Regions from separate parts of the Affinirhizobium capsici genome, predicted to be linked through region 3. Evidence: predicted binding sites of a transcription regulator. Region 3 holds the regulator's gene; each other region holds the start of a gene.
The links. The regulator LexA, encoded in region 3, represses DNA repair genes until DNA is damaged. The targets are predictions, from matches to a motif close to TGTTCNNNNTGTGTTCNG.
Positions count from the first base shown of each region.

Region 1: a site for LexA is predicted at 1,337-1,354, ahead of AC0JZ1_RS06590 (putative DNA modification/repair radical SAM protein). Genes of this name have one in related genera too.
Region 2: a site for LexA is predicted at 1,239-1,256, ahead of recA (recombinase RecA). Genes of this name have one in related genera too.

Region 1 is NZ_CDRNXD010000004.1:665,003-668,284, forward strand. Features, by position in the region: gene AC0JZ1_RS06580 (glycosyltransferase family 4 protein) at 1-625, opposite strand, end outside; gene greA (transcription elongation factor GreA) at 642-1,118, opposite strand; gene AC0JZ1_RS06590 (putative DNA modification/repair radical SAM protein) at 1,361-2,593, shown strand; gene AC0JZ1_RS06595 (UdgX family uracil-DNA binding protein) at 2,593-3,282, shown strand, end outside.
Region 2 is NZ_CDRNXD010000004.1:1,025,294-1,028,575, reverse strand. Features, by position in the region: gene recA (recombinase RecA) at 91-1,179, opposite strand; gene AC0JZ1_RS08360 (glycosyltransferase) at 1,402-2,667, opposite strand; gene cckA (cell cycle histidine kinase CckA) at 2,851-3,282, opposite strand, start outside.
Region 3 is NZ_CDRNXD010000002.1:491,604-494,885, forward strand. Features, by position in the region: gene AC0JZ1_RS02160 (ComEC/Rec2 family competence protein) at 1-1,385, shown strand, start outside; gene lexA (transcriptional repressor LexA) at 1,366-2,088, opposite strand; gene AC0JZ1_RS02170 (VOC family protein) at 2,229-3,098, shown strand; gene AC0JZ1_RS02175 (hypothetical protein) at 3,120-3,282, shown strand, end outside.

The sequences.
Region 1 (3,282 bases), on a different contig from region 3:
TGGCCCTGCCTGCAATCACTGCCTTCCAGTGCGGATGGGCGGGCAGGAGCCGCAGCATCGTGTCGACAAATATATCGGTGCCTTTTTGATGGCGCACGCGGCCAAAGCAGCCGACATAGTTGAAGGCGGGATCAAGCCCCACCTTCTGTTTCGCTTCCTGCCTATTCAAGGGTGGAGAAAAGCGCTCAAGGTCAATCCCGTGAAGAATGACCGTGCTCTCGCGCTCAAGATAGGTCGCAGTTTTCGCGGAAACTGAAATAACGTGATCCATGCGGGAGATCAGCCATTTCGTCCAGCCGGTGTGGTGCCGCTGCGATGCGGAGGTAAACAACAGACTGAACGGCATGCGCAAGACATCGCGCAAGATGATGCCGGGTAGCATTTCGATGTTTCGCCGCGCATGCCAAACGCGTCTCGCTTCGCCCTCGGGGGGGCGCCAAAGCCTGGGAAGTTCAAGCCAGCCCATGGAGGGCAGGGACGCCGGAAGGCCCGGCCCGAGGGTTGTAACCCTCTGGCCAAGCCGATTTTGGATGGGAACGAGCTGAATGACAGTGGAGGTCACACCGGACAGGCGGCGCTTGAAATGCGGCGCGATGACTGCGACCTGATCGAGACGCGAAGGCACTGTGACCCCTATTATGTCAGCCCCAGGAGATGGCCAGGATTTCGTAGGCCTTCGAGCCGCCAGGCGCGTTGACCTCAATGGAATCGCCTGCTTCCTTGCCAATCAAGGCGCGTGCAATAGGGGAGGAAATGGAGATCTTCCCGCTCTTAACATCGGCTTCCTGATCTCCAACGATCTGGTAGACCTTTTCCTCTTCGGTATCTTCATCGACCAGCTTGACGGTGGCGCCGAACTTGATTTTCGAGCCCGACATCTTCGAAAGGTCGATAACCTCCGCGCGTGTCGTCAGGTCTTCAAGCTCCGTAATGCGGCCCTCATTGTGGCTCTGCGCTTCCTTGGCAGCATGGTACTCGGCGTTTTCCGAAAGGTCGCCATGGGCGCGCGCTTCCGCAATGGCCTCGATGATGCGGGGACGTTCCTCCTGCTGACGCCAGCGCAGTTCCTCCTGCAATTGGGCGAAACCGGATTGCGTCATCGGTACCTTTTCAACCATTTGTCCTTTTCCTCAGTATCATGCCTGCTTGCTGCGGACACAAAAAGAAACAGGTCCCGGAGCGAAACTCCGGAACCATGTGAAAACTCGTTAGCTCCACGACCATAGCAGAGTCGTTGAGCGGATTGCCAGAAAATTCGAAATAGGGCGCTTTGTGAACTTGCACAGGTCAAAGCGAAAAAGCTTTTTCTAATGTTCCCTGGGTTGACTCGGAAGGCTGGAACATATAGTGAACATAACTGATGAAGAAGTCGCTGAAAGAACGTTTGGCAATCCTCTCTGATGCTGCAAAATACGATGCGTCCTGCGCATCCAGCGGCACCACAAAGCGGGATTCAGCCTCAAGTGGGGGCCTTGGTTCAACGGAAGGGTCTGGCATTTGTCATGCCTATGCGCCGGATGGCCGATGCATTTCGCTTCTGAAAATATTGCTGACGAACTTCTGCATCTACGATTGCGCCTATTGCATCAACCGCTCCTCCTCCAATGTGGAGAGGGCGCGGTTTACGCCGGAGGAGGTGATCTGGCTGACAATGGAGTTCTACCGCCGGAACTACATTGAAGGACTTTTCCTCTCCTCCGGCATCATTCGCTCATCCGATCACACTATGGAAGAGATGGTGAAAATTGCGCGTGATTTGCGCACGGTTCATGGGTTTCGCGGTTACATTCATCTCAAGACCATCCCGGAAGCTTCGCCAGCTTTGATTGAGCAGGCGGGTCTTTATGCTGATCGTCTGTCTATCAATATCGAGCTTCCAACTGATTTGGGTATCAGCCAGTTTGCGCCTGAAAAACGGCCCGACGGCATTCGCCGTGCCATGGGCGATTTGCGACTGAAGATTGAAGATGCCTCCGAACCGACCCTGAAGACAAAACGCAAAAAACGCTTCGTGCCTGCAGGTCAGAGCACGCAGATGATTGTGGGTGCTGATGGTGCCAATGACGCCACTATTCTTGGCACGAGTGCGCGCCTTTACGGCAGCTATGGTTTGAAGCGCGTCTATTATTCGGCCTTTAGCCCCATTCCGGATTCGTCAACCAAGTTGCCTTTGATCAAGCCGCCACTGATCCGCGAGCATCGTCTTTATCAGGCGGATTGGCTCTATCGATTTTATGGATTCGATATCGGGGAAATCACCTCTGTCGCGTCTGACGGAAATCTCGATCTTGAGCTTGATCCGAAGCTTGCCTGGGCGCTGGCGAACCGAGACCATTTTCCCGTCAATATCAACCGGGCACCCAAGGAGATGCTGTTGCGGGTGCCGGGACTGGGTACGAAAACGGTCAAATCCATCCTGTCATCGCGTCGTTTCCGCCGTCTGCGATTGGAAGATTTAGGACGGCTTGGCGTCTCCCTCCGCAAGATCCAGCCATTTATCGAAGCCGAAGGCTGGACGCCGAAACGCATGCTGGAGCGTTCCGATCTGCGGCAGATGTTTTCTCCGCAACCTGAACAATTGACCCTTTTCTGATGTTGACGATCAAGCTTCAGGGGCGCGGCGACTTGGAGGAGTGGCGTAGTGCCGCCCGCTCGCTTCTTATGGCCGACATTGCCCCGTCGGGGATCAATTGGAATGTGGAGGCTGATAGCAATCCTGTTCTTGGATTTGGCGAGGATGCTCTTCCCACGCCCAAGCCTGGCGTTCAGCCCATTCACGTTCCACAAGCCTTTGTTGATTTGGCACAGACTGTCCTTTGCCATAGTGATCCAACCCGATTCGCGCTCCTGTATCGGCTGTTATGGCGTATCCGCAGCGAACGTCAGTTGCTTGGGGTGATTTCGGATCCCGATGTGATTGAAGCACGTCAATTGGAAAAGTCCGTGCGACGAGACAGCCACAAAATGAAGGCGTTCGTTCGCTTCAAGGAAGTGCCGTCTCGCGATCCGTTGGGTCAGCGCCGGGCGTTTATCTCTTGGTTCGAGCCAGATCATTTCATCGTGGCTCGGATGGCGCCTTTCTTCAAGCGGCGCTTCTTCGACATGGATTGGGTGATCGCGACGCCGAAGGGCTCTGCCGCCTGGGACGGAGAGGAGCTGACTCTTTCCGATGAACCAGCCGAAAAGCCGGATATCCGGGATGATGCCGATGATCTGTGGCGCATCTATTATGCCAATATCTTCAATCCGGCACGCCTGAAGATCAAGGCAATGACGGCGGAA
Region 2 (3,282 bases), on a different contig from region 3:
GTCCAGCATCACAAGGAAACGGCTACACAAGTTACCTCATGTAGCCGCCATTAAATCACATAGCCCGCGAGAGGCCTCTAGAAATCAGGGTCAGGCGTCCGAATCACCGGCGTCATCGCCACTGTCCGGACCACCATTCTGGAGGAACCGATCTGCGATCAGTCCGGCATTTTGCCGAAGGGACATCTCAATTTCGCGTGCCAATTCCGGATTATCGCGCAAATAGTTCTTTGCGTTTTCCCGACCTTGGCCAAGACGCTGGCTATTATAGGAGAACCATGCACCAGACTTCTCGACGATACCAGCCTTGACACCCAGATCGACGAGCTCACCAGTCTTGGAAACGCCTTCGCCATACATGATGTCAAATTCAACCTGCTTGAACGGAGGTGCCATCTTGTTCTTGACGACTTTTACGCGGGTCTGGTTGCCGACCACTTCTTCGCGCTCTTTCACCGAACCAATGCGGCGAATATCGAGGCGAACGGAGGCATAGAACTTGAGCGCGTTGCCGCCCGTCGTGGTTTCCGGTGAACCGAACATGACACCAATCTTCATACGAATCTGGTTGATGAAGATGACCATGCAGTTCGAGCGGGAAATCGATCCGGTCAGCTTGCGCAGGGCCTGGCTCATCAGGCGCGCCTGCAAACCCGGAAGACTGTCGCCCATTTCGCCTTCGATTTCCGCACGCGGCGTCAAGGCAGCAACAGAGTCGACAACCAGAACATCGACAGCGCCAGAACGAACTAGCGTATCCGTAATCTCAAGCGCCTGCTCGCCCGTATCAGGCTGGGAAATGAGGAGGTTTTGCAGATCTACACCAAGTTTACGGGCATAAACCGGATCAAGAGCGTGTTCCGCATCAACGAAAGCGCACACGCCACCTTTTTTCTGCGCTTCAGCAATGGTTTGAAGTGCCAGCGTCGTCTTACCAGAGCTTTCCGGTCCATAAATTTCGACGATACGACCCTTTGGCAAACCACCGATGCCAAGCGCTATGTCCAGGCTGAGTGAACCCGTCGAGACCGTTTCGATCTCTACCACGCTTTCATTGGCACCGAGCTTCATGATCGAGCCCTTGCCGAAGTTCCGTTCGATTTGCGAAAGCGCCGCTTCCAGAGCCTTGCTTTTATCCACTGATTTTTCCTCTACGAGCCGCAATGAATTCTGAGCCATTTCGAACACCTTTAGGTTATTGCAGCCCCGCTCGCAACGAAGCAGCTACTAATGTTAAATGTACTCATTTTGTTCTAATTTTCAAGTACCATTAACAGATTGATTCAACTTGTTTTTGAAGACATGTTCACTTAATGTTTCCAAGCAGTTACTGGATCGCCACAATGCGCCCACGTGGCAGAAACGAGGTGTTCCCCTTCAAACGATTCGGACCAAATGTCGTTAGTGAAGCAGACCTTGTTTCTCCATTATGCCTATTGCCGTCCCCACCCCATCCTGGCCACGTATCTCTTTTCCTAGATCCTGCGCGTTCTCCTGCATCTTCGGATCGAGAGCGATTTCGAATGCCTTCAGTAAATTTTTGAAAGTGGCCTTGGAGCGTGGAATAGCAGCAGGCGCAGCACCTCGGCGCTGCAACCGGGAGGCCCAGAACGGTTGATCACCGAAGACGGGCATGACGACAGATGGAAGACCTGCGCGTGCGACAGCATGCGTTGTGCCAGCACCACCATGATGCACGGCCATCGACACTCTTTCAAACAGCCAATCATGCGGAGCGTGGTCAATGGCTGCTGTACGAGCTGTGCCATATCCAGCCTTACTATCGAGACCGCCCCAACCCGTTAGAAGAATTGCACGCTGATCCAGGGCTTGCAAAACTCTGTGAAACAGAACGGTTAATTCTGAAGCCCCTGCGTGATACATGCTGCCAAAGCCAACATAGACAGGCTTGCCAGGCTCGCTGAGGAAGTCTTGCAGTTCTTCGGGCGGCTGCCATGATTCACGTTCACGAAGGCTCCAATCGCCGACAATGTGTATGTTGTCTGGCCACCCGGCGTGCGGTTGAACCAGTGAGGGACTGACGGCTACCAGTCTTAGATGGTTTGCATTCAGCGTTCTATAAGGGCTTTTAAGCCCCATTGGATGCAGACCTAAACGAGGCCGCACGTGTTCATCATAAGCTGGCTGAATGACTCCAATCATGCTTAGGCGCGCAAGCCAACCAAGCCCATAATTCACTGGCCCCGGCAGATTATACATCAACCTCGGCAGTGGTATGGGTGGCGGATTGAAAGAGGGAAAGCTTGCCACAAGCTGCGTTTCCACGAAGGGTATTTGAAGTCGCTCACCCAGAGCATGACCCAGCTGGCTGACCATGCCATTGCCAATGATGAGGTCCACCCCCTCGGCTGCAGCCAAACCCTGTTCAGGCCAGTTTGCGGCAATCTCGCGTAACTGCTTACGGAAGGCGCTTAACATCTCTGTCAGCTTGAGAGCGCGACCAAGAGCTTGCTTATTGGCACTGATCCATTGTCGAAAATCTCCATCCAGGTCAGCGAATTCCAAACCGTGTCGCTCCAAAAGAGGACGAAACATTGGGTGCGTTGCAAGCCGCACCTCATGCCCTCCTGCCCTAAGCCCAACACCAAGAGCCACAAGAGGACGAACGTCTCCCTCGGTTCCGACGGTCAAGATCAAGATTTTCATCAAAAAATCGCTTCATATGAAAATTGTGGTTTGAAAAATATTCTCTAAATTATTCACAGCGTGCATTTTTAGCATCAACTTAACGCGTGAGCCTACAATTATAACGCGTTAGCACAGACCCGGAGCCGGCTCTGCATTTGAAATTTTCTGAACCCTTGTCAGTTAATGATAGCGCCGAGAAAATCAGGCGTCCAGCATTTCTCGCACCGCAACCGCCAATTGCTTCAAGGAGAACGGTTTTGGAAGGAAGCCAAACTTGGCATCTGCGGGGAGATTTCGCGCGAAAGCATCTTCCGCATAACCCGATACAAAAATGAACTTCAGATCGGGGTAGGTTTTGCGCAATTCGCTAAGGAGTGTGGGGCCATCCATTTCGGGCATCACCACGTCTGATACGACAATGTCGACTTTGCCTTCCAGCTCTTCCATGATTTCGAGGGCTTCCGTGCCAGAGCCCGCTTCGTGAACGGTATAGCCTCTCGTCTCCAGCATTCTCTTGCCGCCGCGCCTTACGGCTTCCTCATCCTCAACCAATAGAACGACAGCTGAGTTGCCTGTCAGATCCAGGTTCTCGGAAGATGCTGGAGCCGGTGTAACAACGGCAGGAGCTGTTGC
Region 3 (3,282 bases):
CTGCAGAACGCGCGTACATCATGATGGTGGTTATGTTGACAGCTGTTCTGTTCGATCGCCCATCAATCAGCCTCCACAATATAGCCTTGGCAGCGACGCTCATACTTCTGCTCCACCCGTCCAGCATTATGGGTGCGAGTTTCCAGATGTCGTTCGGCGCAACCGCAGCTCTGGTTGCCGGATACAACATCTGGTCAAAACGCAGGCAGGCGCAGGATGGGCTGAGCGCCAATGGCCCCGTTGCTATCGCAGTCTCTTCCATTGCGGCCATCATAGGGGGCACAATCATGACCTCCCTGATTGGAAGTCTCTCGACAGCCATTTTTTCGATTGCCCATTTTAACCAGCTGAGCGGCTATGGCCTAGTTGCCAACCTCGCGACAATGCCATTCATTTCGGCCGTTGTTATGCCAGCTGGATTGCTGGGCATGTTGGCCATGCCCTTTGGGCTTGAAGCGCCTTTCTTTGTTGTAATGGGTTGGGGACTTGAGATCGTCATCAAGGTGGCAACGTTTGTTGCTTCTTGGGAAGGTGGCATAAGCACGGGCAGGGCGCCGCCTTATTTTCTGGCAATGACGTCCCTTGGGTTGGTCCTCGTTATTTGCCTGAGATCGCCACTGCGTTTTGCCGGTGTGTTCCTCCTCGCTAGCGGGATGCTTATCATGCTCTCAGGTATCGGTCGCAATGATCCAGACATGGTTATTGCGGAAGATGGAGAGACGCTGTTGATCCACCGCAAATCCAGTTCCTTCACAAATGAATCAAAATCATCGGGATTTCTGTTCGATAGATGGCGCAACAGCTTGAAGTTGGGCGAGATATTGCCCTCGGCTCGACGTCCCATCGATTTGGAAGTGGACAACGCCATGGAGAGGGCTGAACACGACAAGACGGAAGACACAGCTCCATCAGTGCCACTCGGTAAAACTACGCGACTGCGCTTAACTGAGGAGCAGATCAAAGCGGTCGACAGTGCCGTTCGAAGTGGTCTAAAGGCGATACCGAATGACCAATTCGTTTGCCTTCCCAAATTGCTGTGCCTAACGCAGACAATGGAAGGAGCAAAGATTGCTTTGGTTCAAGATACCCGCTTCTTGGGCTATGCCTGCGATCGTGTCAATTTGGTCATCGCCGCCCGAGCGCCATTCACCAAATGTCGATCAGGCGTCCTCCTAGTGACCACAGCCATTTTGCGAAGAACAGGAACCATCGAGATCCTGTTCAATGGGCAGGCCAATCCTAAGAGCTGGACCTATTCCCCGGCATTCACATCAACGGCAAGAGCATGGGAACTTCACCGCTCCTATGACTGGCGTTCACAGACATATGCCGCAACCGACGACGCAAATTTGGTTCAAACGTGGCTTAGTGGTAGCGGCGGATGAGACCAACCAGACGCCCCTGAACCTTCACCCGTTCTGGAGGGAAAATTCGTGTCTCATAAGCGGGATTCGCTGCTTCGAGTGCAATCGATGCACCCTTGCGTCGGAAACGCTTCAACGTCGCCTCTTCGTCATCCACGAGGGCAACGACAATATCGCCAGGGCTGGCCGTGCTGCCATTGCGGATAATAACCGTATCGCCGTCTAAAATGCCGGCTTCGATCATTGAGTCCCCTCTCACCTCCAAGGCGTAATGTTCTCCCGGTCCAAGCATTTCCATCGGGACGCTGATGGCGTGGGTGTTATTCTGGATCGCCGAAATGGGAACACCCGCCGCGATTCGACCCATTACAGGTATAGAAGCTGAATTGCTCTCATCCGCAGCAGCCTTAACTGGTTGAGGGGTTGCTGGAGCGGGTGGCGCTTTACCTAGAGACCCTTCAATAACGCTAGGAGAAAAGCCTCTTTTGGGGGCCGCACCTGCGCCGAAAGGTTCCGGAAGTTTGATCACTTCCAATGCGCGTGCACGATTCGGTAACCGGCGGATAAATCCACGTTCTTCCAAAGCGGTAATCAGGCGATGTATCCCCGACTTGGAGGCAAGCTCAAGCGCATCCTTCATCTCATCGAAAGAGGGCGGAACACCAGATTCCTTCATGCGAGCGTGAATAAAAAGAAGCAGTTCTTGCTGTTTGCGTGTAAGCATATCCGGCAACCCCATCGGGAAACAAATCCAGAACGGACCCTATATGTTCCAGTTGTGTTCTGCAAGGGCAACTTCGTGCACTTGTATGGAGTGACTCAAGACTCCAAAGTCGACGGACCAGCAAAGCATGGAAAAGAATGATGCGTAACCTCGACCATCTAGTTCTACCTGTTCCGTCACTTACGGCGGCAAGTCGTTTCCTTGGGCGTTTAGGCTTTAATGTCGCGGCTGAAGGTCATCATCCGTTCGGCACATCAAATGCGTGCGTGTTCTTTCCGAACGGCACGTATCTAGAACCTCTTGCAATGAGGGACGAGGGTCTTGCCAGGGCGGCTGCGAATGAGGGGAATGTGTTCACACAACGGCACCTGGAGCAAGGTAGACTTGGCAAGAAGGTAGGCTTGTCTGCATTTGTCCTGGCATCCGATGATGCAGTGGCAGATCATGCCTATTTTGAGCGGCAGCAGTTATCCGCAGGCTCGATGCTAACATTTTCGCGCGAGGCAAAATCTGCCGACGGCAACGCTGTGACCGCAACCTTTAAATTGGCCTTTGCCGACCTGCGTTCTGCCGATCTGTTTGCCTTCACCTGTCAACGAATCAATTCAACGTTGCCTGGCGGCGCGCTTCTTGAGCATCCAAACGGCGCGCTGGGCGTGGCCGAGGTTGTGCTTACAGCTTCTGACTCTGCGGAGGCGTCAGGTCGGATTGAAACCGTCTTGCAGAAGGAACCTGAAGCACAGGAAACCGATATCACGTTTAGGTTGGGGAACAGCTTAATTCGCATTGTGCGCGAGACTTCAGATTACTCCATCTCAAACCAAGATCGATCTTTTCGCGACCTGACGGCCTTGGGGTTTGTCATTGCGGTGAAGAGTCTGACGTCTATCAAAGGCATTCTCACAGCAACCAATGTGTCTTTCGAAAGGAAGGCCGACAGGCTGATTGTCCATTCGCAGCCTGAATTTCCGACAGTCTTGGGCATTGTCGAGCGATCCGACTCGCCTTGATTCTCTCGTGGAGCAATGAAGTTGATCAAGAAGCATGAAGCTAAAGAGCCAGATAGCAATGAAGCGCATCAGCGGCTTTTACGGCTCAATCAACTCCTACTTAACTGTGATAGCGCCACCTTTGCACTGGATGCTTGGTGTACGGAATACGGATCGCAAACGAGTGGGGTCTATGCCGAGCGTT